4 regions of the Vibrio sp. B1FLJ16 genome follow, and region 4 is predicted to be linked to each of the others. Evidence: predicted binding sites of a transcription regulator. Region 4 holds the regulator's gene; each other region holds the start of a gene.

Region 1 (7,816 bases), 1.2 Mb from region 4:
GATTTGTGATGCTGACAGTGTGCTGTTCCGCCGCGGCTGGGATCTGCGTGGCCGGATTGAATACATCACTAAAATTCCGACTTACTACTACCAGTACCGTGTTGGAGGTCAGTCGCTTGAAAGCGAGAAAGCGCGTAAGTGTCCTAAGTGTGGCGGCGAGTGGTTACTCGACGAGCCTCTGCATGACATCTTCTATTTTAAATGCGATGACTGTCGGATTGTCTCGAACATCTCCTGGGATCATCTAAAATAACTTGTTAAATGTCGTTCTAGACAATAAATAGCAAAAGGGCTGATGTTTTCACATCAGCCCTTTTTGTTTCTGCATTCAGTTAACTAGTTGGATTACCAACCTTTAACTACACCGCCTTTGAATAGCTCTTTTGCTGCTTCGTAAACTTCTTCAGTCTGGTAAGCTTTTACGAAGTTTTGTACGTTCTCAGCGTTCACGTTCTCTTCACGCGCAACAACAAGGTTTACGTATGGAGACTCTTTGTCTTCAACGAATACACCGTCACGCTCTGGAGATAGATCGATAGAGCTTGCGTAAGTCGTGTTGATGATAGACAGCGCTACGTCATCTAGTGAACGTGGAAGCTGTGGTGCTTCTAATTCAATAATGTTGATATTTTTAGGGTTAGCAACGATGTCACGTACTGTTGCTAGCAGACCAACACCTTCACGCAGTTCAATCAGACCTTGCTGTTCCAGAAGAAGCAGAGAACGGCCCAGGTTAGTCGGATCGTTTGGTACTGCGATGCGAGCGCCATCTTGGATTTCGTCTACAGATTTCACTTGTTTTGAGTAGCCAGCAATTGGGTAAACGAACGTGTTGCCTGCAATAGCCAGTTTGTAGCCGCGGTCTTTGATTTGCTGATCAAGGTATGGCTTGTGCTGGAATGCGTTAGCATCGACAGAGCCGTCATCAAGTGCTGCGTTTGGCGTTACGTAATCCGTAAAAGTCACCAACTCAACATCCAGGTTGTATTTCTCTTTTGCAATTTTAGCAGCTACTTCAGCAACTTGAGCTTCAGCGCCAGCGATAACGCCAACTTTTACTTTGTTAAGGTCAACTTCTTTTTCGCCACAACCAGTCAGTGCTAAAGCGGAAGCGGCGGTAACAACAGTCAAAAGACTCTTAAGGCTAAATTTCATGTGTATCTCCTTATAATATGTAATTTTTATGCTTATCTGTGATCCACGCGGCGCACTACTGCATCGCCGATAGACTGAATAATCTGAACTAAAACAATGAGCATGACGACAGTGACAGCCATGATGGTGATATCGTAGCGGTGGAAGCCGTAGCGAATCGCAACGTCACCCAGACCGCCGCCACCAACTGTGCCAGCCATTGCTGAATAGCTGACTAATGTCACCAGCGTAATCGTCACTGAGTTAACAATAGTCGGCATTGCTTCTGGTAGCAGAACTTTTGTAATGATCTGTACAGGTGTCGCGCCCATCGATTGTGCGGCCTCGACCAAACCTGTTGGTACTTCAAGTAATGCGCCTTCGATAAGGCGAGCCACAAATGGAATCGCGCCTATAGTCAGCGGAACGATTGCCGCTGTTGTACCGATAAAAGTACCGACCAGCATTTTTGTTACCGGAATAATCGCAACCATCAGTACAAGGAAAGGTACTGAGCGACCAATGTTCACAATCGCCCCCAGAATGCTGTTGAGCTTGGTGTTCTCTAACAGACCACCTTTCTTCGTGATGTGCAGAATGACACCCAGAGGAATACCGATAGCAAAGCCAACAATGCCGGCAACGGCGACCATGTACACGGTTTCCCAGGTTGCACCCAGAAGCAGGTTGCTGTTAAGGCTTAGCCATTCTGAAACAGTATTAAAGGACATAACCAAGTACCTCTACTTTCACATTGTGCTCACGCAGATATTCAATCGCTGCGTTGTCATCTTCTTCATTACCAAACAGCTCTGCGACCATCATGCCGAACTTCACGCCGCCAGCGTAATCGAGATCTGAGCTCAGGATGCTGACATCAATATTGTACTTACGCGAAATCTGGGACATCAAAGGGGCATCAACCGTCGCGCCTGTGAACTCCATTCGAATTAATGGGTAGCTACCTTCAACACGGCTTGACTGAAGTCGAATCTGGTAATCTTCCGGGATTGAGAGATCCAAAGTCGAGCGAATGAATTCGTGCGCAAGCTCGGTTTTAGGGTGAGCGAAAATATCGCCTACAGTTCCTTTCTCAACCAGTTCACCACCACCGATAATCGCGACTTCGTGACAGATGCTCTTCACTACTTCCATTTCATGCGTAATCAGCAAAATAGTGATATTGAGTTCACGGTTGATCTTCTTTAGTAGCTCAAGGATAGATTGCGTTGTCGCAGGATCCAGTGCGCTGGTGGCTTCGTCACACAGCAGAACCTTTGGATCGGATGCTAGTGCGCGGGCAATGGCCACACGCTGCTTTTGACCGCCACTCAGATTGGCTGGGTAGCTTTCGTGCTTATCTTCCAGACCAACGAGTTGAAGGAGTTCCGTTACTTTATTGCTGATGTGCGCTTTATCTTTGCCGGCTAATTCAAGTGGCAGGGCAACATTATCGAAAACAGTGCGCGATGAAAGCAGGTTAAAGTGCTGGAAAATCATGCCGATGTTACGGCGCGTTTCAACCAGTTGATTTTTACTCAGCTTGGTTAGGTCTACACCATCAACGATGATTGAGCCTGAGGTCGGTGCCTCTAGCATGTTCACACAACGGATCAGAGTACTTTTACCTGCACCTGAAGAGCCGATTACCCCAAAGATAGTGCCTTTGGTGATATGTAGGTTAATGTCTTTCAGGGCAGGAATTTCTTTACTGCCTTGGTAGAACACTTTATTGACGTTTTTTATTTCTATCATGTTTCAACCTGCATAGAGATATGGGGTACTTCGTTGTCAAAAACGGCTTTTGACAGAACTTAATGTTGAGCTCTATCTCAATTTTCAGTTGATGCTATGGCTTAAGAAGGTTGAAGTCAATAGATATTTTTACGTCTAGACGTCTAAACGTTTCTGGGAGCGGATATACCAATACAAACGTTAATGACGGGTTTTAGGTTACACGTGCTTCAGCCCCCGATTTTAAACGTTTCATGGCTGATAAACGTGTACTTGGGGAGGAATGTCAAGCTAAATAGATAGTGTTGAAGCTTATAAGGTATGTAATAATCTGCTTAAACCCGAGTTAACAGAGATATACGTTTTGGCAAACCAGCTGTTTTTATCGATCGTGATGGCGTGATTAACGTTGATCACGGTTACGTTCATGATGAACATGATTTTGATTATATTGACGGTGTGTTTGAAGCGACGAAAGCGCTGAAAGATCAGGGGTACTTATTGGTACTTGTGACTAACCAGGCCGGTATCGCACGTGGTAAATACACTGAAGAGCGTTTTTTGTCTCTGACTCAGTGGATGGACTGGAACTTCGTCGACCACGGTGTTGAGTTTGATGGTTTCTATTACTGTCCACATCACCCTGAGCATGGTATTGGTGAATACAAACAAGATTGCGATTGCCGTAAGCCAAAACCGGGTATGTTCATTTCTGCTCGTGACTTCCTGAAAATTGACATGGAAAATTCCGTGATGATTGGCGATAAAGCGGAAGACATGATGGCAGCAGAAGCGGCTGGCGTAGGAACAAAGATTCTGGTTCGTACTGGCAAGCCAGTTACAGAGCAGGGTGAAGCGCTTGCTACTGTGGTGTTGGACAGCATTGCTGATGTGCCAGCCTATTTAAAGAAATAACATCGCACAAATATTCTAAAGGGAAGCACTTGCTTCCCTTTTTTGTATTCAATTTTAGCTAATGAAGCTATGACCCATATCTGACTGAGTAACGATGAGGCTTGTGATTCATCGCGAGTACCAAGTTCAGTGCGAACGCGCCTAACGCAGACAGGGCAATGATCCAAGGAGAAACGAAGAACATCGACGCCAATACAATAACGACATCGATCGCCATCTGACTCTTGCCGACGGAAATTCCGAATTTATCCTGGATGAACAAGCACAGTACATTAAAGCCACCCAGGCTAGAGCGGTGACGGAACAAGATAAGCATACCTAACCCCATCAACAGCCCACCTGAAACCGCACAATAGATTTCATTTACTGATTCTAATGAGATCAGTAAATAAAGGTGATCGGCGATAATTGAAACCAAAGCACCAGAAATAACACTATTGATTGCAAAATGACGACCGAAGCGTTTCCAGGCTAGCAGATAAAAAGGACAGTTAATCAAAAAGTACAGCACACCAAAGGTAAAAGGTGTAAATTGGCTGATAAGCAATGCCAATCCAGTTGTACCTCCCGTGAGGAGTTGAGCGGATTGGAGAAAGAAAACGCCCTGAGCAACCAAAAAGGTTCCCGTGAGAATTGCTATCCAGTCTTCTTTTAGTGAGTGTTTTTCCATCAAGGTTGCAGTCATCGGTGAGAATTAAGGCGGGCATCATAGTAAAAAGATGATCTTTTCGGTAGCTAGAGGCTTAAAATTACGGTAAACCTATGTAATTGTTGTTTTACAGGGTGTAAAGCACAAATTTGACAGTAATAAGTAGCGTTTGATTGGTTGTAACATCGATATGATATTTATTAATTGTCATCATGAAGAAACTGCATGAGAAAAACTTTAATTTTCTCTTTATGAGCTAGATCAAATTATGTAGAATGCGCGCCATTAGGGTGACGAAAACGTTTGCGCTCGGTCAAAAACAGTTTTTTTGCTAATTTCAGTACTAATCTGAGTCAGGAGATACAGATGCTTAAGCGTGATATGAACATCGCAGATTACGATGCGGAACTGTTCGCAGCTATCCAGGAAGAAACTCTTCGCCAGGAAGAGCACATTGAACTTATCGCTTCTGAAAACTACACAAGCCCACGTGTAATGGAAGCTCAAGGTTCTCAGCTAACGAACAAATACGCTGAAGGCTACCCAGGCAAGCGTTACTACGGCGGTTGTGAATACGTAGATAAAGCGGAACAACTAGCTATCGATCGTGCATGCAAGCTATTCGGTTGTGAGTACGCGAACGTACAGCCTCACTCAGGTTCTCAGGCAAACAGTGCAGTTTACATGGCGCTGCTAAACCCTGGTGACACAGTTCTGGGCATGAGCCTGGCTCACGGTGGTCACCTGACTCACGGTTCTCCGGTAAACTTCTCTGGTAAGCACTACAACGTTATCCCTTACGGTATTGATGAAGCGGGTCAGATCAACTACGACGAGATGGAAGCACTTGCGCTTGAGCACAAGCCTAAGATGATCATCGGTGGTTTCTCTGCTTACTCTCAAATCGTTGACTGGAAACGCATGCGTGAAATCGCAGACAAAGTAGGCGCTTACTTGTTTGTTGATATGGCACACGTAGCGGGCCTTATCGCTGCGGGCGTTTACCCAACACCGGTACCACACGCTCACGTAGTAACGACAACGACGCACAAAACACTGGCAGGTCCACGTGGTGGTCTGATCCTGTCTAACGCTGGCGAAGACATGTACAAAAAGCTGAACTCAGCAGTTTTCCCTGGCGGTCAAGGTGGTCCTCTGATGCACGTTATCGCTGGTAAAGCAGTAGCGTTCAAAGAAGCAATGGAACCTGAATTTAAAGAATACCAGGCTCGCGTAGTTCAAAATGCGAAAGCAATGGTTGGTCAGTTCCAGGAGCGCGGTTACAAAATCGTTTCTAACGGCACAGAAAACCACCTGTTCCTAGTTGATCTGATCGACAAGAACATCACTGGTAAAGAAGCTGACGCAGCACTAGGTGCAGCGAACATCACAGTAAACAAAAACTCAGTGCCAAATGACCCACGCAGCCCATTCGTAACGTCTGGTATCCGTGTTGGTACTCCAGCGATCACTCGTCGTGGTTTCACTGAAGAGAACGCTAAAGAGCTGGCGAATTGGATGTGTGACGTGCTTGATAACATCGACAACCAAGAAGTTATCGAAGCGACAAAACAGAAAGTTCTAGATATCTGTAAGCGTCTGCCTGTTTACGCATAATTGTTCTGCCTGATTCGCTCTATTTCTGCGTCAAAGGTGCTCATTTACAGTTGTAAACTGCGCGCCTTTTCCTTGAACTAGAAACGAATCAGTTTGAAAATACCAAAGGTCCTCAATTGAGGGCCTTTTTATTTTTCTGGCGTTTGGATTGAGTTTGTTATTCCGACGAGCCTAGGCGAGATCAGGAATCTTGTTACGGCACACTCTTTTACTCAAAGTCTCACCCAAAGTCATCAGTACTCTGAAAACAGATTCTGAATCACGCTCGTTCCTCGCTGTTCAGAATGACGGTGGTAGAATGGCTTTTTATCATCATTTATCAGATACAAAAAAGGTTGGCGAAGTGCCAACCTTTCAGTAATTGAGAACCAATTGGTTATTTGATCTCGATACCCTGTGCCTGCATGTCGGCGTGGTATGAAGAGCGGACAAATGGGCCACACGCTGCGTGTGTAAAGCCAAGCTCCAGAGCGATCTCTTTCAGCTCGTCAAACTCTGATGGCGGAACGTAACGTTCTACTGGCAGGTGGTGACGGCTTGGTGCCAGGTACTGACCAAGTGTCAGCATAGTCACGCCATGTTCGCGAAGATCTTTCAGAACTTCAACGATCTCTTCCTTTGTCTCGCCAAGACCCATCATCAGGCCTGATTTAGTCGGTACGTCTGGGTGCTGCTCTTTGAATTTCTTCAGTAGTTGCAGAGACCACTTGTAGTTCGCACCCGGACGAGCTTTACGGTAAAGACGCGGCGCAGTTTCCAGGTTGTGGTTGAACACATCTGGCGGGTTATCTTTCATCAGATCCAATGCAACGTCCATACGACCACGGAAGTCAGGAACCAGAGTTTCAATCTTGATGTCAGGGTTCAGCGCACGGATCTCGCGGTTACAGTCAGCGAAGTGCTGTGCACCGCCATCACGTAGATCATCACGGTCTACTGAGGTGATTACCACATACTTCAGCTTCATATCTGCGATAGTTTTCGCTAGTTTTTGCGGCTCTTCTGCTTCAGGAGGCAGAGGACGGCCATGAGCAACATCACAGAAAGGACAACGACGGGTACAGATTGCGCCCAGGATCATAAAGGTAGCAGTACCGTGGTTAAAACATTCCGCTAGGTTAGGGCAAGAGGCTTCTTCACATACAGAGTGAAGCTTGTTCTTACGCATTGCTGCTTTGATATCTTGAATTCGCTGGCTGTCGGCTGGTAGCTTGATCTTCATCCAATCAGGCTTACGCAGGACTTCTTTCTGCTCTGTAGGCATGTTCTTTACAGGAATCAATGCCATTTTGTCGGCGTCACGATATTTAACGCCTTTTTCCATCTGGATTGGTTTGCTCATGCTTTATTACCTTGAGAAGGTGCTTCTGTGCTGAATTCTACTTGCTCGTAGCCGAGCAAAGTAACGAGTTCTTGTATTAGTTGTTTTTCTACGGTTTCTACTTCGTCAGGTCCGTTAAACTGGCTAACCTGAACCATTTCCATACCTTCATAGCCGCAAGGGTTGATACGCAGAAATGGTGTTAAATCCATATTTACGTTCAGGGCGAGACCATGAAAGGAGCATCCTTTACGAATGCGCAGACCGAGAGAGCATATTTTCTTGCCATCGACATAAACGCCCGGAGCGTCTGGTTGAGCTGCAGAGTCAATATTGTATGCTTTTAGCGTGTTGATCACGAGGTTCTCGATGTTAGTAACGAGATCTCGTACTCCTAATTTTTTTCGACGCAAGTTGATCAGGAAGTAAGCTACCAGCTGGCCCGG
Region 2 (7,816 bases), on a different replicon from region 4:
TATGGATAAGATTTACAATGTAAAGTGATGAATAAACAACAAGATAAAGAGAGCGTGCTGCTCTCTTTATTTCAAGCCTGCGTTACTTAGCAGCTAAAGTCTTTGTTAAGAAAGTCCGACAATGTTGCCTTCATCGTCCAAGTCAAGATTCATAAAAGCAGGCTTGTCAGGTAAGCCCGGCATCGTCATCACGCTGCCGGATAGCGCATAAACGAACCCCGCACCAGCACATAAGCGCAGTTCACGAATAGGCACTGAAAATCCGCCAGGGGCACCTTTAATTGCAGAGTCTGTAGTGATAGAGAGGGGCGTTTTAGCAACACATACTGCCAGGTTATCAAAACCTAGTTCTTCGAATCGTTTCAGTTGTGATCTGGCTAAATCACTTAGTTCCACATTCGATGCTCCGTAACCCGCTTCACATACAGACATTAACTTTTCTTTAAGTGTTTGTTCTTGCGTATAAAGGGGGGTGAAAGTTGTTGGAGTGCGACAAGTATCAACTACACATTGTGCGAGTTCTTGCGCGCCATCTCCACCTTTGGCGAAAGCATTACTCACGGAAACTTTAACATCAGGGTGATAGGTGTGAATTAAGTCTTTTAGTGCTAACAGCTCAAGCTCACAGTCTTGTGGGAACTGGTTGATAGCAACAACGGCAGGGATACCATATTTATGAACATTGTTAATATGCCAATTCAGATTTTCAAAACCGGCTTTTAAAGCAGATTCATCGGCGTTAAAGATAGAGTCCGGTATTTCTGCTCCCGGACGCAAATCATAAAGCCCTGAGTTTGCTTTTAGACCACGAAGCGTTGCGACAATTACCACACAGTCGGGGGATCGGTTTGCAGCAGCAGCTTTTATGTTACACGCTTTCTCGAAACCCATATCCGATCCAAAACCCGCTTCAGTTACGGTGTAACTAGATAGTTTTAATGCAATCTCATCAGCGATGATGGAAGAGTTTCCATGAGCAATGTTGGCAAAAGGACCAGCGTGAATAAGCGTCGGTACACCTTCTAGAGTCTGCATCAGTGTTGGTGCAATCGTCTCCTTTAGGGTAACCGCCATCGCACCTGCAACTTGCAGGTCTTCCGTCGTAATGGGTTGCTCATTAAGATCATAGGCAACGACAATACGCCCGATTCGCTTTCGTAAATCTTTTAGATCTTTGGCCAGAGCGATAATAGCCATCAGTTCAGATGCGGCAGAGATATCGAAACCTTCATCTCTCTGATTACCATTGATGCTTTTACCGGGTTCATTTAAACCAATTTTAACCATTCTCAAAGCACGGTCGTTATGATCCATCACGCGTTTCCAGGTAATGCTGCTCGCATTGATTTTTAGTGCTTTCAATCCCGTGCGCGCTTCAAATGCGTCATAACCTTCACGATGCTCATGATAAAGGCGTGCATCAAGTGCTGCTGAAGCGAGGTTATGAGCTGCAGTAACCGCGTGAATATCACCGGTTAAGTGAAGGTTAAGTTCGTCCATTGGTGCAACTTGAGAGTAACCACCACCGGCTGCACCGCCCTTAATACCGAAAACCGGTCCCATTGATGGTTGTCTGATACAAGCCATGACTGATTGATCCAGTTTTGAGAGTCCTTGAGCAAGGCCAATGGTTGTTACGGTTTTACCTTCACCAAGCGGGGTAGGTGTGATGGCCGTGACTAATACCAGTTTTCCGTCTTTGTTTTCTTTCAGTCGATTAAGAGAGCTCGGGTACACTTTGGCTTTATGTTTACCGTGAGTCTCATATTCATGCGGTTTTAGACCAGCGTTGCTTGCAATAGCCTCAATGGAGGAAAGTGGGGTGTTTCGGCAAATTTCAATATCAGACTGCATGGGTACTCCCAAAAGTGACTAACACGTGGTGTTCACATAAACCTATGTGAAGCGCTACTAACTGTTGCGTAAACGTTTGCGCAAGGATAATACGGGGAAGAAAATATCTGTAAAGAACTTAATTCGATTTAGCGGGTATGATAATAGCAAAAACAACCATGTACTGTGCTAGATCAAAACAAAAAGGCCACCAAACGGTGACCCACTTATATTTTCGATTATAACGCTCAGTCTTTATCGATCCCAGTAGGTCTCTTCTAAGCTATCTTCCCGCTCAGGCAGCGCACGAGACAGACGAGGGGAGTGCTGGGTTAATACTTCATAGCTCACTCGGTTGGCGTACTTACAAATTTGTGAGAGAGAAGAGTAAGTTAAGCAACGGACTTCATGCTTTTCAGAGTTTGGTACTTCTTTCTGGTGGAAAGAGTTAGCGGCCATATCGTGCAACAGTGCAGACAGGGCTGCATCACCTGCGCCGTTAGTATTCTTAATTTTCAACGGCCCGCCTAAGTACGGACCTATATGGGAGTATACTTTTACTGCGTTTTCGCAATCTGTTTTACGCATCGCTCGGCTAAATTCAAACTTATTGAACTCATCAATTGAGCCTTCAAGCGTGTCGTGAGTTGTTTCACGTTTTACTTTTTCATCTGTGTAAGCAGCCATATACAGACCGTTTGGACCTGCTGTACATAACACAAGATCGACCCAATCCAGTGCTTTATCTGCGGCAGCAAGCGGATCAGAAAGTCCCGTAAGTGCAGCGCCTTCTTCTTCATTCATGGCTACGACAGACACGTTTTCGCGAATGTATTCCTGCCACCACTCAGCATTACCCTCAATCACGTATTTAGTACCCAGAGTAAGCACAACTGGTACTTCGTGTTTCTTAGCAAACTCAATCGCTCTTTGTACCGCTTGCGGCATCGGATCTTCTTCTTTGCCTCGCATCAAATAAGAAGACACGACCAATGCCGATGCCTTACTGAATACTTCTTCAGGGATACTTTCTGGCGAAAGTTGGTTCATGTGACCTTCGTTTATCGCGAAAGTACGTTCACCATCCTGAGTTATAAGGGTATAACAGCGGCCGATAGGGCCATCTACCGTTTGCAAGTGGTTCAGGTTCATTCGGGAAGAAGTGCGGCAAAGGTAGCGATAAGCAAATGACCCGACTTGGATGTTCTTTGACATAACGCCAAGCAGTACGGATTTGCTGTCTGCAAGCACAGAATAGTTGTGAAGCGTATTACCGATAGTATCGCCGGGATATTGATGAGTAATCAGTCCTTGCTCGACAAGTTCTTCATACAGGGCGTCAGCTTTGCTCTCTTCAAGAACGAGAGAGTGTCCTTTACTTAAGTTGTGCTTTTCTAAAAACGCATCATCTACACGGGCTTCGATATCTACGATAGTTTGACCTACACCGACAATCGTCGGGCGATATAGCTTCGGTGTCTGTCGTATTTGGTTAACTAATGGATCTCGAGCGTGCGTTGGGAAGTAGTGTTTAGATTTTCGCTGACCAGGAAACTTCATGCTTGTTCTTGAGTGAGAAAAAAGAAGCGGGATTGTATCACAAAAATATGAAATGGAATTATATGTTGCAAATAAAATTGCCCACCAGTGCACGTGATGGGCTGAACGATACTGCAGAATTAGTTGGCTTTCGCTTCCGTTGGTGCAACGTAAGCTTTGGTTCCCCACAGCGGTACTGTTGACAAACTGTGCTTATGGCTGCCTGAACTCTCTTTAGTTGAGTAGGAGAGATACATTAATGTTTGATTGTCCTGATCAAAGATACGACGGATTTTCATAGACTTGAAAAAGATACTTTTAGATTTCTTAAAAACCACCTCGCCTGATTTACTCTTGTCGACATTAGCGAGCATCTCTTGTGTGATTTCTCCGGTTTGACGACAAGATATTGAGCTGTCGCTCGGGTCGGCGAAGCTCAGGTCGGCTTCGACACTGGCAATGTGGCAAGTCACGCCTGGGACTTCTGGATCGACGAGCATATTGAGCTTAATATCTTTCAAAGTGAACATACCCAGCGAAACATCGCCAACTTCATCGGCACCACACCCAGCCAGTAGGGTTACTAAACTTAGAGCGAGTAAGCTTTTTTTCATTATTCCGTCCTTAACTACAAAAGATTATTGATTCAATCTAGCAGACGTTTGCATGTAAAACAAAATTAGGCATTACCTCAGGGCTTTAGCTAGGTTTGTCATAGGCTTCGTGCTAAGGTACGACCTCAAAGTCAAAGGTTGCTTAATCTTCTTGTGAAGACGTTGATACAGAAAAGGTTGTTTGTAACATGCGAGCTCGCTTTTGTTTTTGACTTGCTACCTCGTTGTAGCCTGAAATAGTTAAGGTACTTAAATGAATGAACAACAGTTAGCCAGTATAGAGCGTAAAAATTCGTGGCTGCATGAATTAGTCGACGTCGAATTTCCTACTCCTGAGAGCTTAAAAGGGCGAGACATCTATTTTCAAGCGTTAAAACAGGCTGATTATCAGATAGTTGATAAAGGCTCTCTTTTATCGGGTGAGTCTGCGTTCAAAGCAGAAGATATATTTCTCGTTGATTTCCACCGACTCACTATCATGTTTTCTATTCTTCAGTCGCAACGCTGGGTTAACCAACATGATCAGCAGATGATTGTGGAATATCTCACTCAAATCATACTCACGCCGGACTTTGAACTTTACGTTGGTTTTATTGAGGGTAGTCCAGCTGGTGCGGCCATAGTCAGTCAGTTTGAAGGGAGCACTCTGGTTTCCGATATTGCAGTCTCCGGAACATCAGACAAAAGTCAGTTTATCGGTTCTCTTTTAAAGAAACTAGATAACAGCAATAAACTGTCCGAAACCATCATCTGCGAATGCTAACTTAAACTTGTCTCACTTTTGTGTGAGGCAAGCTTCTTTTATCCTTTCCGGCATTCCCATGCCAATTTCTCCGCGTTTTGATAGCAACTTTTATTTCACTGTTAGAATGATGAAAACTAAGTAATTACATTGTTATTCAGTATGAAATCCGTGACCTTGATATAGAAACAGACAATTGTTCGATAAGATTTGTCTGAAATGCCGAACCCATCGTTTAAATAAGCCTAAACTCAAATATTATTGTCTCTCACAACAAAATAGGCGTTTAAGGGTAAGCTATGGCAATAAACAATATAAAATGCGTAATTTTTGATTGTGATGGAACACTTGTCGATAGTGAACGCCTGTGTTGTCAGGCCTTAGTTAACGTATTTAATCAGCATGGTGCACAGCTAACAATGAAAGAGTGCGTGTCGCACTTCAAAGGCGGCAAGCTTGCAGACATTCTGATTGATACACAAAAATTAAAGAAACTTAACGTTCCTATCGATGTGTTAGAGCCCGAGTACAGACAAGAAGTTCAAAAGCTATTTGTTCGTCATTTGCAACCTATGGATGGCACGAAACGGCTGCTTAAATTTTTTGACTCACACAATATTGAGTATTGCGTCGTATCGAACGGACCAAAAGATAAAATTGAATATGTGTTGGAGCTAACGGGTTTATTGGACTTTTTTACCGGTAAGATATTTTCAGCTTTTGATGCGAATAGTTGGAAACCCGAGCCTGATTTGATTATGTATTGTGCAATGAATATGGGGTTCTTACCCAGCGAATGTCTTTATATCGACGATACGCCAAAGGGAGTAGAAGCAGGTTTGAATGCTGGTATCAAAACGGTGCAGTTATTTAATGGTGAAGAGATCAATCGTGTTGATGATGAGCGTGTTATCCGAATCCATCATTTAGATGAATTAAAAGAGCAGCTGTTAGGCTGCTCTATTTAAGTTACCTAGTGACAAACTCTACTCAGGCTATGTACATGCTTTAGTTTAGATTGCAAATAAGGCGTTTGGTGTAAACATTGGATTGAAGAGAAGTTTTTAGTGTGAAATCCACAAGCCGCGCAAGTGAATTTCTCGCCATCTGAAGAGATCAGATACTCATCACATTGGCATAGAGGGCATTGTAGGTTTTCATTGTCTTTTGTATCTTTGTAATTATTCATATTTTTATTTCCAGCAGCAAATTGGAATCTTCACGTTCAAGCATAGCGGAACACTAAGTTGTTGAACATTATTTCATCATATACAAAGCTAACTTTCGATTGACTTCAAAAAAAATGTATTAGTTCAACCAGTTGCATCTAGCAGAGTTAGGGACAAACAAAAAAGAATGGGCTCCTTTTTAGGAACCCATTTTAATCAATATTTAGAATAATTATTTAGTATGATATCTAACTAATACTTCACCAAGATTTATGGATGCTTTAGTTAAGTTAGCCACGCCGATTGTCGATTGTTCAGCAACTTCTTTAAGCATACTAGACTGAGTACGTATATCTGTTAGCTCTGAAGCAATATCATTGGCAACAGCGCTTTGTTCTTCCGCAGAAGTAGATATTTGAATACTCATGTCCATTTGCGAACGTGCTGATTCAGCGATCGAAGAAATATCGTCACCGATATCGCCAATTAACTGAGTACTGGTTTGCGCCTGTTTTACTGTACGGGCAGTAATAGAAGCAATGTTTTGGCTTTCATTTTGCAACTTCTCAATCATGGCTTGGATCTCAACCGTTGCTTGTTGCGTACGGCTTGCCAAAGTGCGCACCTCATCAGCAACAACTGCAAAACCACGGCCTTGCTCTCCGGCACGAGCTGCTTCAATCGCAGCGTTCAGAGCAAGCAGATTAGTCTGTTCAGAAATCGCGTTGATGGTGGTTATTACTTCATTTATTTGCGTTGTATTGTCATTTAAATGAGTCACTGAGGCGGAAGCTTGTTCGATGTAACTAGATAGTGTTTCAATTTCGCCAATAACATTTTGTACGCGGCTACGGCTTAGCTCAATTTTTTGCGCATCTTGGTCAGACTGTGTCGCAGCTAGTTGAGAAATACTGGATACTTCATTTGCAGACGCCGTCATCTCCTCCATTGCAGTCGCAACGGAATCAAGAGTTTGATATTGATGTGATACCTGAGTCTCACTCAGCTTCATGTCGCTTTCAAATGCAGAAGAGGTTTCGCTTAATGTGTTCGCGCTTTCTTTGACGCTGTTAACGAGCTCCGTTAACGTGTCCATTGATTTATCTAGCGCACACCCAATTGTGCCAAATTCATCTCGTCCTGGATGAAAGCCAAGACGTGAGGTTAAATCACCGTCACCAATTTTCTGAGTCGTTGTGTAGAGAACCCATAAAGCACCACCAATGAAGGTTGCTACCCAGTAACAAAACAGTGCGAACGGAAGTACCCAAACAAAACTGAGAAGAAATGAGGTAAGTGCGTTTGACTTGGCTTCCTGATACTCACTAGTTACGTTATCTGATAACTTAACTGTTTCACCATTATTAGTTTTAGCGTAAACGGTGACAGTTCCGTTTTGGAATGTATGAGCTTGCAGGCTGTTTGTTTTAGTGATGCCACCGATCTTATCAATGTCTTGTGGTTTTGCTTCTATGATCCCGGAGAGTTTCGCTTGTGTAGCAACGATTGATTGTTGTTCAAACTGGTCTATCTCGGTGTAGTAACGGCTTCCCGCGATAGAAGTGAGGGCAATTATAAATAGTAGGAAAATAACCCAGATTTTGTCATTGATAGACATCTTAATAAAGAGTCGGTCTATCGTCCTAAACTCAACTTCTTTCATTTATTACTCCATTTGAGATGTAATGTGGCTTACATTGTTATCGTCAAATGTAACGAAAACATGAGAGATTAGTCATTAAAAATGTAATTCAAAACAATTGCATTGTTCAAAACGAGATCTAAATCACCATATTGAGGGATTGGATTGCTTTTAATATCTAAACAAAACTCAGTTTTAACATTTGTTTAGGGGAGGATATGCCAGCCTTATGTACTGTTAAGCTGGTGTGGCAAATAGCTTTTGTTTCTTGTTGTAA
Region 3 (7,816 bases), 1.3 Mb from region 4:
GAGAAGAAAACAGGTCATGCACAGGCGCTCCCAAAGCGACACACGCTTTGATTTTCTCTTGTTCAATAAAAGAGAGGCGTACCATAGCATTGCCACCAAACCGGAATCCGACTAAGCCGACCTTGTGATGATCAACATAAGGAATGGAGTAGAACTCATTTAGTACTGCCTGATGGATGCAACTTGTGTCTTCGGTTAACGGCCAATGTGAGCTGGTTCCTACCGAAGGCATATCGACAGTCAGCATCGCGATGTCCCTCGGCGCTAAGCGGTTTCGGAACAAACGCCACATGTCTGTCTGGAGACTGTCTAAGCCAGCACTCACCATGACAACAGGCAGTTGCTTATCGGTTCTTGGCAAATGTAGGTTGGCAATGATTTTACGGTTTTGGTACGGCACTTCAATCTGCTTGATCGTATAGTGAGTTTTCTCAGATGCTTCCGAATACGCTTTATTTGCCAGTACCTGTGCCTGCAGAGCGAGGTTGTCATTTTTTAAATGCGGGTAACCTGCAATACTAAAGCACAATGAGGCAGTAAAAAGCTGCTCTGCGGCCTCTTCTCCTTGCAGTTCTTCCGAGCGTTTTTGATGCTCCATGCCCAGTTTGATCCACTCGAACGTCCAGTTTCCACTGTGGTAGCCCATCACGGTATCGAGCCAGTCATCATTGGTGCGTGAGTGTTTTGAAGAAGCAATTTTGGACAATACTTCTTCGATCTCTATCGGAGAAACACCCTGCCATGCCCACTGTAATCGTCTCAAGTTACGATACCAGGCTCGGTCACCTAACTCTTCTCGCTCATCAAGAATTTTTTGGCTGGATGGCATGTATTGAGTGAGTGCTGAAGTTTCTTTGGCTTGCTTGTGATTTACAAACAATGTTTCAGAGAGGTTTTTACTGATATCTTCAGGCATATGAAGATTCCTAGGCTAATTGCAATAACTACAATGATAATAAAAAAAATGCCCCTAGACAGGGGCATTTCTCAATATTCTTAGAATGTCATTACTTTTGCTTGCGGTTTACCGGCTCGACATACTGGATAGACATATCCCAAGGCTGCTCAATCCACGTATCTTGCTCAATATCAACAACGTAATCATCAAGAAGCTCTTTACCAGATGGCTTAGCACATACTGCAATCATTTTAGCTTTAGGATACATTTCACGTATTTTACGCGCAGTGTCGCCACTGTCTACCAGGTCTTCAACGATCAGGAAACCTTCGCCATCACCTTCTGGTGCTTTCACTACAGTCATATCGCGCTGATGATCGTGATCGTAGCTTGAGATACAGATAGTATCAACGTAACGGATACCTAGTTCACGAGCTAAGATAGCACCAGGAACCAAGCCGCCACGGCTTACTGCCCAGATCCCTTTCCATTGCTCAGCTGGCATTTGTTTCTCGGCCAGTTCACGGCAGTAAGTCTGCATCGCATCCCAAGTGATAATGAATTTTTTACTCATTGTAATAACCTAATAATTTGAAAATATGCATCCCCAATATTCAGTGAAACAGTTAGTAAGCAACATATTTCATTTTCACTAAACTCTCATACTCAGTGAGAGGCGGGGTTAAAACTGCGCAAACGATTATTCTACCGAAACCCTCTATTAATACCAATGGCGATATCAAAATTCTTCACATATGGCGCAGAAAAATCGATTTCAGTGAATAACGTAAAAATAAAAAGCCAGTGCGAATAAAAATCCGCACTGGCTTTTCGAGAGAGTATCTTAACCTACAAGGTATTTCACGATGAAGATCGCGGCCATTACCCATACACTCAGCGAAACATCACGACCTTTACCACTAAACAGTTTGATCGCAGCATAAGAAATAAAGCCTAGTGTAATACCTTCTGCAATTGAGAAAGTTAACGGCATAACCAAACAGGTAACAACCACTGGAGACGCTTCAGTCAGGTCGCGCCAGTCGATGCTGACAAGACCAGAAAGCATTAGTATTGCGACATAGAACAGAGCACCAGATGTTGCATACGCAGGAATCATACCTGCCAGTGGAGAGAAGAATAGAGCCAGAATGAACAGCACGCCGACAACAACAGCCGTCAAACCTGTACGGCCACCAGCAGCAACACCAGAAACACTTTCAATGTAAGATGTTGTATTTGAAGTACCTAAAAGAGCACCTACTGACGTTGCAGTTGAGTCAGCAAGCAGTGCTTTGTTCAGACGCGGGATATTGCCGTTTTCGTCGGTGAGGCCTGCTTTCTGAGATACACCAACCAGTGTGCCTGCCGTATCGAACAAGTCAACAAACAGGAAAGCAAACACGACTGAAATCATGCCCACTTCAAATAAACCTGAGAAATCTAACTGCAGGAATGTTGGTGCAATGCTTGGTGGCGTTGACATAACACCGCCCCACTGAACGTCACCAAAAGCCAAGCCTAAAGCTGTTACCGCCAAGATAGCGATCATCACCGCACCTTTTACTCCACGATGAACAAGAGCAATAGTCAGGAAAAAGCCAATTGAAGCTAATACCGCTGAAAGTGAAGTGATGTGGCCCAATGAAACGAGTGTTGCTGGGTTATCAACAACGATACCAGCGTTTTTCAGTGCGATAAATGCAAGGAAAAGACCAATACCAGCCGAGATGCCCGTGCGCAACGAGTGAGGGATTGAGTTGATGATCCATTCACGAATCTTGAAAATACTCAATAAAATGAATAGCACACCAGAAACAAACACTGCTGCTAATGCTACCTGCCATGTATAGCCCATGCCTAAAACGACAGAATAGGTGAAAAAGGCGTTAAGCCCCATACCCGGAGCCTGTGCAATCGGGTAGTTCGCAACAAGACCCATAATGAAACAGCCTATCGCTGCAGCAAGACAGGTAGCGACAAAAATAGCACCACGATCCATACCAGTGTCAGATAGAATAGCTGGGTTTACAAAAATGATGTAAGCCATGGTAAGGAAGGTGGTAATACCTGCGATGATCTCAGTGCGCACATTGGTGCCATTTTCACTGAGTTTAAATAGCCTTTCGAGCATGATCGAATCCTGTTAAAGGTAAAAAGTAAACGGTTGCGTAATCGATTGGCTGAATTATAAAGTTATCAAATAACAAATTCCAGACAGAATTTTAACTCTAAGCGGATTTTTTTGCAGGATATGAAACCCGTCTGCTAGCATTTTTATGCTCAGTACGTTTAAGTCTTAAGAAACAGTAGCTAGCGACAAAAAAGAGTAAACGTTCTAATGAGTACTAACTGAACAATGTAATAAACTTCCAAACGAAAATCCCGAATTATCAGCGGTAATTAAGATGTAAATGAGCAACAGATGGGTATTGTTAAGGGAGTGATATTGGAATGGACATTTAGCGGCGGTATTTTAGTCAACAGCCAGACAAAGGCATAAAAAAACGCCACTCAAATTGAGTGGCGGCGAATCATGTCAGCACTATTACTGAAAAAAAATTCCAATTTATAGGGGTGAACAAACTGTTCGAGTCACATGCGTTGACTTAGTTAGTAGCCAAAGCTTGTTGGGTATACAAAGCTACCGGTATAAACAGACTTGCTATTCCAGAACATTGTACTTGGTAAACCTTTCATAACTATCACCTTCTCTATCATATAAATCAGTCGTTGATTTCTCGGTTCCCTGGAGGCGATGAAACGGACTCATCCTTTGAGCATTTATCTTCTCTCTGAAGATGGTCATAAATATACCACCAAGAAATTTAATTACAACCATTTAGTGACATGAATCACAAATATTTCCCCAATACTCATTTATTAAGCCATGAAGGTAATTTAATTACACTTTTATAAATAACAACAAACCAGACTCAAGGTAGATGAGTATGACATCGGCGCACTTCTGTTTTCTCCACCATTTATAAACTGTGACAACACAGAGAAAACCTGTGACCGACGACTACTCGTCTCCTTCTCCAAGTGGTATCCTTGAGCCAATTAAAACCGAGTATCATTAGCATTTTCTGCTAAACACGCGTAATTTTTACATAAGATATTTGGCAATCTAGATAACAAGGAGCTTTCCGTGTCTGAATTCCATTCTGAAATCAGTACCTTATCACCTACTCCACTTTGGCGTTTTTTCGATAAGATTTGTTCTATCCCGCACCCGTCAAAGCATGAAGAGGCCCTGGCGCAATACATCATTAATTGGGCAACAGAACAAGGTCTTGATGTTCGCCGAGACGAGACTGGCAACGTATTTATCAAAAAGCCAGCGACGCCGGGTATGGAAAACAAAAAGGGCGTCGTTCTTCAAGCGCACATTGATATGGTGCCGCAAAAGAACGAAGACACTGACCACGACTTTACTAAAGATCCAATCCAGCCTTACATCGATGGTGAATGGGTAACAGCAAAAGGCACCACACTTGGTGCTGATAACGGCATTGGCATGGCATCTTGTCTGGCAGTGCTTGCCTCTACTGAGATCAAACATGGCCCAATTGAGGTCCTACTGACCATTGATGAAGAAGCAGGCATGACCGGCGCATTCGGACTACAAGAAGGTTGGCTAGAAGGTGACATCCTGCTGAACACCGACTCGGAGCAAGAAGGCGAAGTGTACATGGGTTGTGCCGGCGGTATTGATGGCGCAATGACATTCGATATCACCCGTGATGCAATCCCTGCTGGTTTCGTTACCCGTCAACTGACTTTGAAAGGTCTGAAAGGTGGCCACTCTGGCTGCGATATCCATACCGGTCGTGGTAATGCCAACAAATTACTTGGTCGTTTCCTGGCTGGCCACGCACGTGAACTGGATCTCCGTTTGGTAGAGTTCCGTGGTGGCAGCTTGCGTAACGCAATTCCTCGTGAAGCGTTTGTTACTGTAGCGCTTCCTGCAGAAAATCAGGGTAAGTTAGCTGAACTGTTTGCTTATTACACTGAACTACTGAAAGCTGAACTAGGTAAAGTTGAAACCGATATCGTCACATTTAACGAAGAAGTTGCAACAAATGCTCAAGCTTTCGCTGCAGCCGACCAGCAACGCTTTATCGCAGCTCTTAATGCCTGTCCAAACGGCGTAATGCGCATGAGTGACGAAATCGAGGGCGTAGTGGAAACCTCTCTGAACGTTGGTGTGATCACTACAGAAGAGAGCAAAGTGACCGTATTGTGTTTGATTCGTTCGCTTATTGATTCTGGTCGTAGTCAGGTTGAGAGCATGCTGCATTCTGTTGCCGAACTAGCAGGTGCGAACATTGAGTTCTCTGGTGCCTACCCGGGCTGGAAGCCAGATGCAGATTCAGAGATCATGGCCATCTTCCGTGATATGTACGAAGGCATCTACGGTCATAAACCAAACATCATGGTTATCCACGCAGGTCTTGAGTGTGGTCTGTTTAAAGAACCTTATCCTACTATGGACATGGTTTCTTTCGGCCCAACGATTAAATTCCCTCACTCTCCTGACGAGAAAGTGAAAATAGATACTGTTCAGCTGTTCTGGGATCAAATGGTCGCGCTTCTGGAAGCTATTCCTGAAAAAGCATAACGATTTGATTGATTAAATTCGTAATAGAAAAGGGTGTCTAGGCACCCTTTTTTGTTGCGCGCTAATTAACTATCGGAAAAGCAGAAGTTTCTTTCTCAACGTCTCATTATTCTTTCAAGAGCCAGATCGTTGTCTTAATCAGATTTAATCGAACACCTACAGGGGCTGCTATATACAAGGCTGATAAATAAAGTCATATTTAAAGAAAATTTTTTACCTATTAGTTTTTGTAGTCGACAGGTCGCCTTAATTAAAAATATTTGTCGCATCCTTAATCAGAATGATTGGTGTGATTATGACGTGATTGTTACATTGTCGATAACCTATTTGACAGAGATGGTTTATGGTCAGAAGTAAAAGAAGTAAAGTATTTGAACTGCTTGGACATCAAATACAGCCAGGACAGCGGCTGGAGATCGAGTTCGAAGCCGCACAACTGTACACCCACTCGCCTTTGTCGATACCTGTAGAGATCATCCACGGAAAATTTGATGGACCGGTGCTGATGGTCAATGCAGCAATCCACGGTGATGAACTCAATGGTGTTGAGATCGTTCGTCAGATCATAAACCAATTAGATCCATCAAAATTGAAAGGTACCGTTATCGCCGTACCAATAGTCAATGTGTTTGGTTTTATCCATAAATCACGCTACCTGCCGGATCGCCGTGACCTCAACCGCTGTTTTCCTGGCAGTGAAAAAGGCGCTTTGGCCTCTCGTATGGCACACGGGTTCTTTAACAATATCGCCAAGCGTAGTAACTATATATTGGACTTGCACACCGGTGCTATCCATCGTACTAATCTTCCGCAGATCCGCGCCAACCTGAGCAACCCGGAAACACTGCGTATTGCCAAAGCCTTCGCTACGCCGGTGATTATTGATTCCGCGTTACGTGATGGTTCTTTACGCAGTGAAGCGGAGAAATGCGATATTCCGGTTCTCACTTACGAAGCGGGTGAAGCATTACGTTTTGATCCACTCTCTATCAGCGCAGGTGTAATGGGCATCAGACGCGTAATGCAAGCCATCGGCATGCTACGCGCGAGTCGTAAAAAACTGCCGGAGCCTGTTATTGCCAAATCGACCAGCTGGGTTCGTGCTCCGGGTAACGGGATTTTGCGTACTGTAGTGAACCTTGGAGACAACGTTGAGCAAGGAGAGACTCTTGCTTACATCAGCTCCCCGCTCGGCCATGCAGAAATTGAACTTAAAGCACCTAAAAGTGGCCTAGTAATTGGTCAGCAAACACTACCACTGGTGAATGAAGGTGACGCTATTTTCCACCTTGCCTACTTTAAGCAAGGGGACAGTGAGGTAGGACAAGCGGTCGAGAGCTATATTGAAGAACTCAATGAGTTTGATGTCGACCAGATCACTACCGGGCAAATTCCGCTCGACGTTCAGTAAAAACTTACAATCTAAAACAACAAAGCCCTGAAGTAGACTTCAGGGCTTTTTACATCACTGATGTTAAAAAGAAGTCTTACTCTTCGTCAGCTTCAACATCGCGAGCTTTACGGGCTTCTTCTTTACGAACTTTAGCAGCAAGTTGCTCTGCTTCGCGCTCCTGACGCTGTACAGCTTTACGCTCATTACGAATCACTTGGTTTTGTACAAAGCCAGCTAACTCTTGCTCTGCCCAAGCTTGTGCTTTCTCTTCGCTATCAAAGCCTGTTTCACGCTTAGAGACAACAGTCTTGCGAGAAGTGACTTGGCGAGTGATCTCTGCACTCCAGCCGTTACGCTTTTCCGTTACGCGGATAGCAAATTTTGGATTTTTTGACATTTAATTCATTTCCTAAGGGATTATTAAGGGACTCGGTCACTTTGATTACTTCAACGATATAACCACCATCCCTTGGTAAGCGCGGTATTAGACCATAATTGATTCGTCTTTGCGCGATTTTTTTCTCTGTAATTGAGAATTTTCGTTAGAAACAAAAAAAGCGCAGACCTTTCGATCTGCGCTTTGTTTTAGAGAAAATTCAAGCTTTAGAGAAAATTGAAGTTTCTCGGGGTTAGAGAATTAACCGATATTCTTACGAGCGTTCTGGAACATACGCATCCAGGCACCGTTTTCACCCCAGCCTTCTGGTGACCAAGAGTTTGCAACCGTACGGAATACACGCTCTGGGTGAGGCATCATGATGGTTACACGGCCATCTTCAGTTGTCAGACCGGTAATCGCATTTGGCGAACCATTCGGGTTGTTCGGGTATTGTTGCGTTGGGTTACCGTTATTATCAACGTAACGTAACGCTACAGTACCTGACGCTTCAATCGCGTTTAG
Region 4 (7,816 bases):
ACAATTTTATCAATGCTATCCGTGCGTCCTGTGACTAATATAATACCAATATCCGATTGGCTGCGTAATTCACGCGTAAGCATCAGGCCATCTTCGCCCGGCAGGTTAATATCCAGCATGATAAGGTCTACTTTTTCCGCTTGCAGTACTTCCCGCATCTCTGCGCCGCTTTCTGCTTCGCTCACAGTATAACCTTCACTTTGGAAATAACCCGCTAACTTACTTCGAGTTACAATATCATCCTCTACGACTAATACGTGATAGCTCATTTACACCACTTTCCGTCATTTATTATCAGAGTTTTATTCTATTCATAACTATTAACATTTCTAGTCACAGACACACGAAAAAGCAATATTTAACGATTTTGTTGACTCAAAACAAGCTTACCGGACACTGTTAATAAACAGACATATTTCCTTATAAAACTTCATAATTATAGTTACTGCTGTTCATTTTATTTGATTACACTTAAAGGACATTCGTTATTTATATTCTGATGCAAAACATAAAGCATAATTCAGGAGCCTGAAATGCAAGAAGTGAAAGCTTTTAATGAAAAACGTGCCGAAATTTACTGGTGGTTTTCTAGCTTGTTCGCCAAAGAGCTGACCGACAAAGATCTAGAGGCTTACCACAGTGTAGAAATTCGTAGTTTTTTAGCTGGCTTAGGTGAAAACGAGTCTCTGAAACTCGCGGTTAATAACCTCGTCGATGCACTAAACCGGCTGCAAGACCGTGAAGACGCTCAGCTTGAATTAGCAGCTGACTTTTGTGAATTGTTTCTTAAAACAGAAAAGTACGGTGCTCTGCCCTATGCTTCTATGTATATCGGTAAATCTGGTTTACTAAACGATAAGCCAGCGGAAGAAATGGCAAAGTTGATGGCAGATTTTGGTGTACAAGTCGATGACAAACTTAACGAACCTGCTGATCACCTAGCCGTAGAACTCGATTTTTTGGGCAACATGATCATTCGCTCCAACGAGTACGAGCAGGAAAAGCATATGGAAGAAGCCTTTGTTCAGCAGAACCATTTCATTGAGCATCAACTCATGTCTTGGTTGCCTCAATTCTCTGCAAAGTGTCATCAATTAGATGAGTTTGGTTTCTATGCCAGCGTTGCACAATTACTCGTTGCATTTTGCAAACTAGACAGTACTTATCTTACTGGTGAATAGGCATTGTCTTTTTTCAGAAAATTCTCACACCAGGTTTGCGGATTTTCTCTTGCGTTAACCTGATTGAAAACACTAACTTTTTTAGCCATCAAAATGTGACTTGAAATACGCAAAATTATTGCTGTTATTATTGCGAGCTCGTCCATATAGAGCTAAAATGTGAACGCAAACGATTAAATATGATTTTCATGTAAACCGCTGAAATAATAGCGGTTTTTGTGTTTTCTTTACAGGTTGAAGTTCGCTATTTCGCTCAATTTAGGAAAATCGGCAGCCTCAGCCTATTATATCGCTACAAACCTTTTACTGTTTCAGGAGAAACCAACGCTATGCGAACTCTGTGTGCAAGCGATTATTGCACTGAGTTTGCGAAAGGGATTAGGCAGAACGGTTTATCTTCAATGGTATATTAAGTAGCTCGATACAGGACACCATTTATGGCCACTATAAAAGACGTTGCTCGATTAGCCGGCGTTTCAACCACCACAGTTTCACACGTTATCAATAAGACGCGTTTTGTTGCAGAAGCAACGCAAGAAAAAGTTATGAAAGCAGTTGATGAGCTTAACTATGCACCAAGTGCGGTTGCTCGCAGTCTGAAATGTAACTCAACTCGTACTATTGGTATGTTGGTAACGCAATCGACTAACCTGTTCTTCTCTGAAGTCATTGATGGTGTTGAGAGCTACTGTTACCGTCAAGGTTACACACTGATCTTATGTAATACCGGTGGTATCTACGAAAAGCAACGCGATTACATTCGTATGCTTGCGGAAAAACGCGTTGATGGGATCTTAGTCATGTGTTCTGACTTAACGGAAGAGCTAAATGAGATGCTCGACCGCCACTCTAACATTCCAAAAGTTGTCATGGACTGGGGTCCGGAAAGTTCACAAGCCGACAAAATCATGGATAACTCAGAAGAAGGCGGTTACATCGCAACCAAATATCTGATCGAAAACGGTCATACTGATATTGCTTGCCTAAGCGGCCATTTTGATAAGTTAGCCTGTAAAGAGCGTATAGTCGGCTTCCGCCGAGCAATGGCAGAAGCAAACATTCCTGTGAATGAAGACTGGATTCTTGAAGGGAATTTCGAGTGTGACACTGCTGTTTTGGTTGCGGATAAAATTACGGCAATGGAAAAACGCCCAACAGCGGTTTTCTGCTTTAACGATACGATGGCATTAGGCCTTATGAGTCGCTTACAGCAAAACGGCATCAAGATCCCTGACGATATTTCCGTAATTGGTTATGACAACATTGAGTTGGCAGAATACTTCTCTCCGCCATTGACGACGATTCACCAACCTAAACGTCGTGTTGGTAAAAATGCGTTCGAAATTCTACTAGAACGTATTAAAGATAAAGACCACGAAAAACGCATTTTTGAAATGCAACCAGAGTTGGTCGTCCGAAATACGGTAAAGAAACTTAACTAACTCTCCATAAGCGCTCTTAATGAGCGCTTATTTTTATCCAGATAAATTAAATTTTTAGTCTCTTTATCGTAGTCCCATACCGTAAAAATAACATTAGTAAAGCACTGTTTTATATAATTACAATCCATATCACACAGTAACTAGCTCATGCATAATCACATCTTTTACATATGAACAAGCACCCATAAATACCTTGCAATTTTTTGAAGGAAAATCACATTTTGATCGCTAAAACGTGATGTTAATTCAAGATAACAAGTATCCTCATATGGTCACGCACAGGGCAAACCATCCGAAAGGGTGGGACGCAAAGCTTCCGGCCTTAACCATTTGATAGAATGAAAGGTAGCGGGGTTGCCGATGGCAAATATGCATATAATGAGTTTACCCTTTAATGACATTATTCTTGTATGTATTTGCTATTCTCTCGGACCTGACTTTTGGTGGCGTAATATTAATTACACCGAGATAACACATCATGGATAAACCGATACTCAAAGATTCTATGAAGCTATTTGAGCCACTTGGCACGATCAAGTCGCGCTCTATGTTTGGTGGCTTCGGGCTTTTCGCAGATGAAACGATGTTTGCACTTGTTGTAAATGATCAACTTCATATACGAGCAGACCAACAGACTTCATCTAACTTCGAGACACAAGGACTAAAACCGTACGTTTATAAAAAGCGTGGGTTTCCGGTAGTTACTAAGTACTACGCGATTTCCAACGACTTATGGGAATCAAGTGAGCGCTTAGTCGAAGTGGCGAAGCAGTCATTAGAACAAGCTAAATTAGAAAAAAAACAACAAGCAACTAGCAAGCCAGACAGATTGAAAGATCTGCCTAACTTAAGGCTCGCTACAGAGCGAATGCTAAAAAAAGCTGGTATTGAATCAGTAGAACAGCTTGAAGAAGAAGGTGCACTAAGCGCTTATAAAGCGATACGTGACTCTCACTCAGCAAAGGTTAGCATTGAACTGCTCTGGGCCTTAGAAGGCGCAATAAACGGCACTCATTGGAGCGTCGTACCTCAATCTAGACGAGAAGAGTTGAAAAACGCTCTTTCGAGATAAGTATTCAGCTAAATTTCCTTAAACTTCTAAAACCGCAGCTTCGTCTGCGGTTTTTTTTTGAAATTTTTTTCTGCCTCAAGCTGTCTATACCTACTGTATCCGTTATGAGTTGGGAAAAGGTAACCCTTCTGGAGTAAAATATGAATAAGAAACTGATTTTTGGGTTAATCCTACTGTTAACGATCATTGTACTGGCTGCAAGTTTTAGCCAATACCTCACTTTAGAGAACGCCAAAGCTCAACAAGAAGCGCTAAACGCGTATATCGAGCAAAATTTCCTGTTTGCCGCGACCCTCTATTTCCTGATTTACGTTTTAATTACTGCGTTTTCAATCCCCGGCGCTGCTGTGGTGACCTTACTGGGAGCCGCACTATTCGGTTTTTGGACCAGCTTAATGTTAGTCTCATTTGCGAGCACCATAGGCGCTACCCTTGCTTTCCTTAGTAGTCGCTACCTATTAAGAGATTGGGTTCAAACCAAGTTCGAAAATAAACTTTCTGCGATCAATAACGGCGTAGAAAAAGACGGCGCATTCTACCTGCTTTCATTACGCTTAATTCCTGTCTTCCCGTTTTTCCTGATTAATTTGTTGATGGGACTGACTCCGATGTCAGTGAGTCGATTTTATCTAACAAGCCAAGTCGGTATGCTCCCGGGCACTGCTGTATACCTGAACGCCGGTACACAGTTGGCCACAATAGATAGCCTTTCCGGTATCGTATCTCCCGGAGTTTTAGCATCATTTGCTTTACTGGGCTTGTTTCCTATTATTGCCAGATGGGTGATGAATAAACTAAGACCCAATCAAACTGAGCAAAACGGACATCTTCAATGAAAATATTTATTGCCAAAAACCCTGCAGAGGCGCATATCGTTTGCGGCTTACTTAAAACTGAGCAAATACAGTGCGAAGTTCGCGGTGAAGGACTTTTTGGTTTAAAAGGTGAGCTGCCGTTCAGTGATGAAACCGATCCCTACATATGGTTGTTCGCGCCTGAACAACAGATGAAAGCTTCGGTTATTGTTGATGCTTACCAGATGCAGGCTCAGCCAAATACTTACCAGGATTGGCGCTGCTCAGTGTGCTCAGAAATGAATGAGGGGCAATTTGGAGCGTGTTGGCGATGTGGTCATCAAATAGATGAGCATTAGGCTGCTCTAAAACAAATTGGAATATTAAGCTATTAAGCACTGCTGCTTAATAAACTCAATCGAATGCTGATTGAAGTCTTCAGGACGCTCTACGTTACAAACATGGCCGCAGTTCGGGATTTCACGCAGTACGCTAAGCTTGTGTGCCGCGACCATCTCTTTAACGGGTTGAATGAACATATAATCCCTGTCTCCCATTAAATAGAGTGTCGGAATTGGTAACTCTCTGTCTTTAAAATATCGCATTAAGGGATTCACATCTGACGCTAAAGTGTACCAGCGCTTAAACTCCTTCTGACAAAGCTTTTTGGCTTCGCGAACAAACAGCAAACGCGATTCACGTTGATTACGTTGTGGCATGACGATGTACGCGAAGAGCTTATACATCCACATATAAGGTAAAATATGTTTACCGAAATTACCCAGCGTTACGAGAATTTGTGACCGTGTGTTCAGCCGGGTAACTGCCCCCCCCAAAACCATTGAATTCACGCGTTCCGCAGCCAATTCGGCCAAGTTTCGAACGATAATGGTCCCTAGTGACATACCAACAAAATGCGCTGATTGGATTTTCAGGTGATCCAATACTTTTAATATGTCCTGCGTAACTTCAGTAAAGGTGTAACGACTCGTAATAAGCTCTTTCAATAACTGATTTGACTTTCCGTGCCCTCTCAGATCAATCAGCAGCAAATTAAAGTGTTGTTTATACGCTTTAATCTGCTTAAACCAAATGGAAGAACTGCCACCAGCACCATGCACGAAAACAACCCACTCATTACTGGTGGGGTGTAAGTAGGTTTTATGAAAAAGTAGTGACTTAGGCATATTCCACAATAAAAATAATGTTATTTAATGCGAAGAGCAATCCTACCACAAACGGTGGACTCAAGATAATGAAGGCACCAGTTAAGGTGCCTTTTGTTACAATTTTAGGCAACTCTGAACGCGTCAGTGCGGGAAAACGAGTTTTAAAGCGGAATGATAAAGCTTCAGATACTCTTCACCGGCTTTTCTCCAACAAAAATCTTTTTGCATCGCATGTAACTGGACGCGTTTTACTTCATCGTTATCTTGGGCGTAAAGAAGCAGAGCGCGTAGCATTATTAACAACAGAGCCTGAGGAGTTGGTTCATAGAACACAAATCCAGTTGCATCCGTTGGGTCTGCATCATAGTCATTAACACTGTCTTTAAGGCCGCCAACGCCTCGGACAATCGGCAAGGTACCATACGCCATACTATAGATTTGGTTTAAACCGCACGGCTCAAATTCTGAAGGCATTAAGAAGAAGTCAGATCCGGCCTCGACTAAATGTGCCAGTTCGTTATCGTACGCCTCGACGAAGACAAACTTGTCAGAAAACTGAGCGGCAACGTCTTCTAACTGTGCAGCAAGAGAAGGATCGCCGGTTCCGACCAAAACCAACTGCACGTCATGCTTAAGGAAATCCTGTAAAGCAGGTAATAAGTAGTGAACCCCTTTTTGCATAGTAAGGCGACAAACCATACCAAACAGTGCACACTCTTTTTGCTCCAAATTCAGACGTTTTTGCAGGGCTTTCTTACACGCCTTTTTCCCTTCTACCATGCTTTGCTCATTTGCCTGATAGTTGACTGGCAAATAAGTATCGGTTTCGGGGTTCCAAGCTGAGTAATCGCAGCCGTTGAGTATTCCAACCAAGTCGTTTGCCCTCTGTTGGAACTCCCACGACATGCCATGACTGCCAAGGTCCGTTTTCAACTCTTCTGCATAGGTTGGACTTACAGCATTTATTTTATCCGCATTCAGCACACCAGCTTTGAGCATTGAGATGTGAGTTGAGCTTACCGCAGCATCAGGAACATTATAGTTCTGAAACTCAGGTAGGCACTGCACATCGTCATAACGGAATACTCCTTTAAACACCGCATTGTGTATCGAAATAACACTATGTGTATTAACAAAAAACGGGTCTGATGCGTGTCGGTGTTTCAATAAAAACGGAACGAGACCTGTATGCCAGTCATTGGCATGTACAATATCAGGCCTGAAATCGAGTTTAGGTAGCATGTCCAGACAAGCCGCACTGAAGAAAGCAAAACGCTCCCCGTTATCTGTGTATGCCTGGTTATTCTCAGCATACATAGATGGGCGGTCAAAATATGGTTGGCAATCGATCAAATATACAGGGACATCACCCAAAAATAGCCGCAAAACCCGGTATTCAGTGTGTGGCCATGATGTTAACTGCGTTTCTAACAGTACCTCTGCCTCTTCCAACCTTTCAATGCCATTGTATGCTGGAATAGTGATTCGTACATCTTGCTGAAGTTGGTGAAGAGCTTCAGGCAGTGCCTTGGCAACATCTGCCAAGCCACCACTTTTAATCAATCCCTCGACTTCAGACGCTACAAACAGAATAGATAGTTTGTTAGTAGCCAACTCGTGCTCCTTTAGGAATGACGACAATACCATCATCTGACACATGGAAGTGTTTCTTATCTTCCTTCAGATTCACCCCAATCTGAGTGCCAGGTGCAATATCAGCGTTTTTATCCACAATAACCCGACGTAAAACACAGCCTTCGCCGATTTTAACGTCACCAAGGAGTATACATTCGCTTATATCACAAGCAGATGCAATATTACTTCGAAAACCAAGTACAGATTTTTCGATACGCGAGCCTCTTATATAGCTTCCGTTACACACTAAGCTGTCAATAATTTGCACACGACCGTTATCGGAATCAGTGAATGTCGCTGGGGGTAATGGCGGATAATAAGTATGTAACGGCCATTTGCGGTTATATAGCGAGAAAGGCGCATCTTTTTCCAGCAGATCCATATGTGCTTGCCAGTAGGCGTCGATTGTACCGACATCACGCCAGTAAACCTGTTCTTTCTCACCACTGATTTCATTAGTACTGAAATCATATACAAACACATCACCTCGAGGGAACATCTTAGGGATAATATCTTTACCGAA

Evidence for each region. Region 4 encodes PurR, which represses purine synthesis genes. Its sites were predicted from a motif close to TNANGNAAACGTTTNCNTNA; they were not measured.
Region 1: glyA (serine hydroxymethyltransferase) is a predicted target of PurR. The motif match lies at 4,724-4,743, and genes of this name have one in related genera.
Region 2: KHN79_RS18020 (formate--tetrahydrofolate ligase) is a predicted target of PurR. The motif match lies at 1,919-1,938, and genes of this name have one in related genera.
Region 3: KHN79_RS03250 (NCS2 family permease) is a predicted target of PurR. The motif match lies at 3,054-3,073, and genes of this name have one in related genera.

The regions. Positions count from the first base shown of each region.
Region 1 covers NZ_HG992749.1:754,494-762,309, forward strand. Annotated here, with positions in the region: gene KHN79_RS03400 (Zn-ribbon-containing protein) at 1-253, shown strand, start outside; gene KHN79_RS03405 (MetQ/NlpA family lipoprotein) at 346-1,155, opposite strand; gene KHN79_RS03410 (methionine ABC transporter permease) at 1,188-1,865, opposite strand; gene metN (methionine ABC transporter ATP-binding protein MetN) at 1,855-2,889, opposite strand; gene gmhB (D-glycero-beta-D-manno-heptose 1,7-bisphosphate 7-phosphatase) at 3,226-3,783, shown strand; gene KHN79_RS03425 (YitT family protein) at 3,851-4,453, opposite strand; gene glyA (serine hydroxymethyltransferase) at 4,799-6,049, shown strand; gene lipA (lipoyl synthase) at 6,426-7,391, opposite strand; gene lipB (lipoyl(octanoyl) transferase LipB) at 7,388-7,816, opposite strand, start outside.
Region 2 covers NZ_HG992750.1:896,821-904,636, forward strand. Annotated here, with positions in the region: gene KHN79_RS18020 (formate--tetrahydrofolate ligase) at 106-1,854, opposite strand; gene KHN79_RS18025 (inosine/guanosine kinase) at 2,089-3,393, opposite strand; gene KHN79_RS18030 (CreA family protein) at 3,513-3,986, opposite strand; gene KHN79_RS18035 (flavodoxin) at 4,240-4,749, shown strand; gene KHN79_RS18040 (HAD-IA family hydrolase) at 5,028-5,696, shown strand; gene KHN79_RS18045 (methyl-accepting chemotaxis protein) at 6,130-7,560, opposite strand.
Region 3 covers NZ_HG992749.1:717,978-725,793, reverse strand. Annotated here, with positions in the region: gene frsA (esterase FrsA) at 1-916, opposite strand, end outside; gene tet(34) (oxytetracycline resistance phosphoribosyltransferase domain-containing protein Tet(34)) at 1,008-1,472, opposite strand; gene KHN79_RS03250 (NCS2 family permease) at 1,743-3,032, opposite strand; gene KHN79_RS03245 (aminoacyl-histidine dipeptidase) at 4,050-5,522, shown strand; gene KHN79_RS03240 (succinylglutamate desuccinylase/aspartoacylase family protein) at 5,866-6,933, shown strand; gene KHN79_RS03235 (DUF3622 domain-containing protein) at 7,010-7,312, opposite strand; gene purL (phosphoribosylformylglycinamidine synthase) at 7,553-7,816, opposite strand, start outside.
Region 4 covers NZ_HG992749.1:1,980,623-1,988,438, forward strand. Annotated here, with positions in the region: gene torR (two-component system response regulator TorR) at 1-269, opposite strand, end outside; gene torD (molecular chaperone TorD) at 534-1,181, shown strand; gene purR (HTH-type transcriptional repressor PurR) at 1,619-2,623, shown strand; cyclic di-GMP riboswitch class I at 2,896-2,985, shown strand; gene KHN79_RS09000 (TfoX/Sxy family DNA transformation protein) at 3,102-3,695, shown strand; gene KHN79_RS09005 (TVP38/TMEM64 family protein) at 3,836-4,531, shown strand; gene KHN79_RS09010 (DUF2007 domain-containing protein) at 4,528-4,848, shown strand; gene KHN79_RS09015 (alpha/beta hydrolase) at 4,873-5,676, opposite strand; gene glgA (glycogen synthase GlgA) at 5,800-7,272, opposite strand; partial or broken gene glgC (glucose-1-phosphate adenylyltransferase) at 7,262-7,816, opposite strand, start outside.